One region of the Streptomyces sp. JLBT605 genome, then DNA from elsewhere that is predicted to be linked to it. Evidence: riboswitches for the same ligand, from Rfam matches in the RefSeq annotation. Region 1 holds a riboswitch; the other holds the start of a gene.
What was found. A riboswitch is a leader RNA that binds a small molecule or an ion and turns the genes downstream of it on or off. The one in region 1 is predicted to bind FMN.
Positions count from the first base shown of each region.

Region 2: it holds a riboswitch for FMN, as region 1 does, so the genes downstream of both, ribB (3,4-dihydroxy-2-butanone-4-phosphate synthase) here and ribD (bifunctional diaminohydroxyphosphoribosylaminopyrimidine deaminase/5-amino-6-(5-phosphoribosylamino)uracil reductase RibD) in region 1, are expected to answer to the same signal.

Region 1 covers NZ_CM177087.1:862,718-864,908, reverse strand. Annotated here, with positions in the region: gene AC4BDD_RS04045 (MFS transporter) at 1-322, opposite strand, end outside; FMN riboswitch at 601-731, shown strand; gene ribD (bifunctional diaminohydroxyphosphoribosylaminopyrimidine deaminase/5-amino-6-(5-phosphoribosylamino)uracil reductase RibD) at 888-2,033, shown strand; gene AC4BDD_RS04035 (riboflavin synthase) at 2,035-2,191, shown strand, end outside.
Region 2 covers NZ_CM177087.1:3,472,207-3,474,397, reverse strand. Annotated here, with positions in the region: gene AC4BDD_RS15035 (MFS transporter) at 1-461, opposite strand, end outside; gene ribB (3,4-dihydroxy-2-butanone-4-phosphate synthase) at 653-1,285, opposite strand; FMN riboswitch at 1,610-1,738, opposite strand; gene AC4BDD_RS15025 (lysylphosphatidylglycerol synthase transmembrane domain-containing protein) at 1,880-2,191, opposite strand, start outside.

The DNA.
Region 1 (2,191 bases):
CCAGGCCAGGGGAGAGCGGGGGCAGCGCCAGTGACGCGCACCACAGGGCGAGCAGTCCGCGCAGTGCGGCCCGCGCGCCGAAGCGGTGGCTGATCCGGCCGGCCAGGGGCATCGCGACCGAGGAGCCGATCGCGGGGAAGGCGAGTGCCAGGCCGAGCGCGCCCGCGCTGATGTCCAAGTGCTCCTGGAGCCAGGGGACGCGGGTGGCGAAGTTGCCGGTGACGGTGCCATGCACCGCGAAGACCGCCGCGACGGCGAGGCGCGCCCGCCGCACCTCGGGCACCCCCGGCCCGCCCGCGGACCCGGTCGCACTGGTGTCCATCCGCCGTCCCCTCCCGCACCGGCCGGTACCGGCCCGCTGGGCAAGCCTGCCCGGCGAACGCGTTTTCGCCAGCCCCGCCCGAACGGTTCGAGCCTCCCCGCGTAACCGCCCGCTGACGTGTGGTCAGCCATCAGGCCCGGGCGACGGCCCGCACCGCCCGGTGCCGCCGGCCCCGCATCGCCGGGCCCGCGGGCGCGCGGCAGGTGAGGGAAGCCACAGAGAAGCCGCCTCCAGTCGGCGCGATCGCGCATGGCACACTGGTGGCGTACCAGTGACGTCAGCGCACTCCGGGGTCGGTGAAAATCCGAACCGGCGGTTACAGTCCGCGACCCGTCCGCAGCCAGCGGCCGGTTGACCAGGTGAAATTCCTGGACCGACGGTTAAAGTCCGGATGGGAGGCAGTGCGCGGCGGGCGAAGCACCGGTGCGCCGCTGCCGGCGGTCCGTTCGTTCCCGTGATGGGGGGACGGCCCGTTTCCCGGCGTCGGCGTCTTAGCGGTGCTACCTTCCCGCTTCTGTCGACTCAGACAGCCCCGGAGTCCGTGCCCAGCAGGCAGGAGGACCCGGTGGCCACCGCAGCCGAAACCCGCGCGATGCGCCGCGCCATCGCGCTCGCCGCCCACGGCCTCGGCCACACCAGCCCCAATCCGGTCGTCGGCTGCGTCGTCCTCGACGCCCACGGCGAGCCGGTCGGAGAAGGCTGGCACCGGCGCGCGGGCGGCCCGCACGCCGAGGTGAACGCACTCCGCGCGGCCGGCGACCGGGCCCGCGGCGGAACCGCCGTCGTCACCCTGGAACCCTGCAACCACACCGGACGCACCGGTCCGTGCGCCCAGGCCCTGATCGCCGCCGGAGTCGCCCGCGTCGTCTACGCCGTCGCCGACCCCACCCCGGCGGCGGGCGCCGGCGCCGCCACCCTCGCCGCCGCCGGCATCGAGGTCGAGGCCGGGCTGCTGGCCGAGGAGGCCGAGGCCGGCAACATCGCCTGGCTGACCGCCGTCCGGCTCGGCCGCCCCTTCGTGGTGTGGAAGTACGCCGCGACCCTGGACGGCCGCATCGCCGCCGCCGACGGCAGCAGCCGCTGGATCACCTCGCCGGACTCCCGCGCCGATGTGCACCGGCTGCGCGCCGAGGCCGACGCGGTCGTCGTCGGATCCGGCACCCTGCGGACCGACGACCCGCATCTGGCCGTGCGCGGCCGGGACGACGTGACCCAGCCGCTGCGGGTGGTCGTCGACACCCACGCGATGATCCTGCCGAGCGCCCGCGTCCTGGACGACGCGGCACCGACCCTGATCGCCGTCTCCGAGGAGGCCGACACCCGGCACCTGCCCGGCGTCGAGGTCCTGCGGCTGCCGGGCGACGACACCGGACTCGGCATCCACGCCCTGCTCACCGCCCTCCACCAGCGCGGGGTGCGCTCGGTGCTGCTGGAGGGCGGGCCGACCCTCGCCGGGTCCTTCATCGCCGCCGGCGCCGTCGACCAGGTCGTCGGCTACCTCGCCCCGGCGCTGCTCGGCGACGGCCCGGCCGCGCTCGGCGACGCCGGAATCACCACCATCACGCAGGCGTTGCGCCTCGAGATGACCGACGCCACCCGGCTCGGCCCCGACCTGCGCGTCACCGCCGTGCCCGCACCACCGGCACCACCCGCAGAACCACCCGCAGCACCACCAGCCACCGCCACTGCGACCGACTCCGAGGAGAACTGACGTGTTCACGGGAATCGTTGAAGAACTGGGTGAGGTTGTCGCCGTCGAGAACCTCGGCGACTCCTCGCGCTTCCGGCTGCGCGGCCCGCTCGTCACCCAGGGCGCCAAGCACGGCGACTCCATCGCGGTCAACGGCGTCTGTCTGACCGTCGTGGACA
Region 2 (2,191 bases), 2.6 Mb from region 1:
ACGCCGAAGGCCCGGTTGCGTTCCGGGCCTTCGGTGAAGGTCGTGGTGATCAGCGCCAGCGAGGTGGGGGAGGCGATCGCGCCGCCGACCCCCTGGAGCGCGCGGGCGGCCAGCAGCTGCCCGGAGGTCTGCGCCAGACCTCCGAGCAGCGACGCCAGCACGAACAGCAGCACGCCGCCGATGAACACCCGGCGGCGGCCGAGGATGTCACCGGTCCGGCCGCCGAGCAACAGCAGTCCGCCGAAGGTGAGGGTGTAGGCGTTGACCACCCACGACAGGCTGGTGGTGGAGAACTCCAGCGCGCTCTGGATGTGCGGCAGCGCGATGTTCACGATGGTGATGTCCAGGACCACCATCAGCTGGCAGCTGGCGATGACGGCCAGTGCGACGCCCTTGCCGCCCTGTGACCGGTCCTCCGCGGTGGCTGTCCCGGTGTCCGGTGCCGGGCGGGAAGTCGCCATGGTGTGCCCCCGGGTATGAGCGTCGGGCGGACCGAGGCGTTCGCCCATTCGACGGTAATCCGGGGTCCGGAGGCCGACCAGTCGATCTTCGCGGCCGGTCGGCACCGGTCAGAGCCGGTCAGCACGCGTCAGCGGCAGCCGTCAGCACCGGTCGGCACCCGTCAGCGCCGGTCGGCACCCGTCAGCACCCGTCAGCGCCGGTCGCCACCCGTCAGAGCTGCCGCGGCCCGCGCCAGCCGGTAGGCGGCCAGGTCGCGCACCGAGATCAGCGGCACCAGCCGGCTGGCCGCCAGCTGCCGCAGATCGTCGTACCGGGCCATGCTCCAGTCCGCGTTGACCACCTCGCACATGGTGGTGACCCCGGACAGCCCGGCGAGCCGGGAGAGGTCGACGGCGGCCTCGGTGTGCCCGTCCCGCTGGAGCACCCCGCCGGGGGCGGCGCGGACCGGGAAGACATGGCCGGGCCGGCCCAGGTCCTCGGGGGCGGTGGCGGGGTCGGCGAGCGCCTGGATGGTCCGGGACCGCTCCTGCGCGGAAATACCGGTGGTTCCCCCCGCCTTGAGATCGACGGAGACGGTGAAGGCCGTTTCGTGCAGTCCGGTGTTGTCTTCCACCATATGGGGCAGCCGGAGTTCGGCGGCGCGTTCGTCGGGGAGGGCCACACAGATCACACCCGAGGTGTGATCCAGCATCTGCTTCAGTGATTCCTCGTCGGTGTACTCGGCGGCGATCATCAAATCGCCTTCGTTCTCGCGGGATTCCTCGTCGAAGACGATCACGAAACCGCCTTCGGCGAATGCCTCGATCGCCTGCTCCACTGCCATGAGGCGTTCGGTCCCTGCCGCCGTCTGCTCCAACACGGTCACGGTGTGTGTCCCTCCTGCTTTCTCGACTCTTCGCCGGCCCGGCCCTTTTTCAAGGGCGCGGCGGGCCTTGGTGGTCTGCCGGAGACGGAGGGGGAGTGCGTGGTGCGCTGCCGCTCCCCGACCGCCGTGCGGTTTCCGGGGACACGGACACAGCCGTCGTGGGTGAGCGGGCCCGGTTCATCGCGGGACTCGGGCGGCCACCGGCGATCAACCCCTGATGATCGCTGCCGGTGATCGCCGCCGATCCGCACCGGACGGGTCACTGCACGACATCGTGCCGCCGCGTACGTCCTACCATCCGGACTTTGACCGTCGGTCCCGGAATTCCACCGGGTCAACCGGCCGATGGCTTCGGCCGGGTCGCGGACTTTCACCGCCGGTTCGGAGTTTCACCGACCCCGGAGCACGCGCGTTACGTCGCCGAGTATTTTGACACATGCTCATGTATTGACGAAGTGTCAATCGTCACATACCGGCCCGGTCTCCGGTTTCGAAAGCCTCCGGTGGCCTGACCATCCGGTATCCGCTATCCGGACAACGGGAATTGATCGATCACAGGACTTTGCGCCGCACCAGCACGCCCAGCGTCAGCGCCCCCGGCAGCAGCGGCAGCCAGACGGTGATCAGCCGGTAGCCCAGCACCACGGCGGTGGCGGCCGGAGTCGTCGCCCCGGCCCCGACCAGCGCGATGACCAGCGCCGCCTCCACCGATCCGATGCCGCCCGGCGTCGGCACCAGGGCGGCGGCCGCACAGGCCGCCAGATAGGCGACCGCCACATGTGCCGCCGGGACCGGCACGTCCAGCGCGGACGCGACCGCGACCAGGCCGGCGGCCTGAAGCACCGGAAAGGCCAGCGAGCCGCC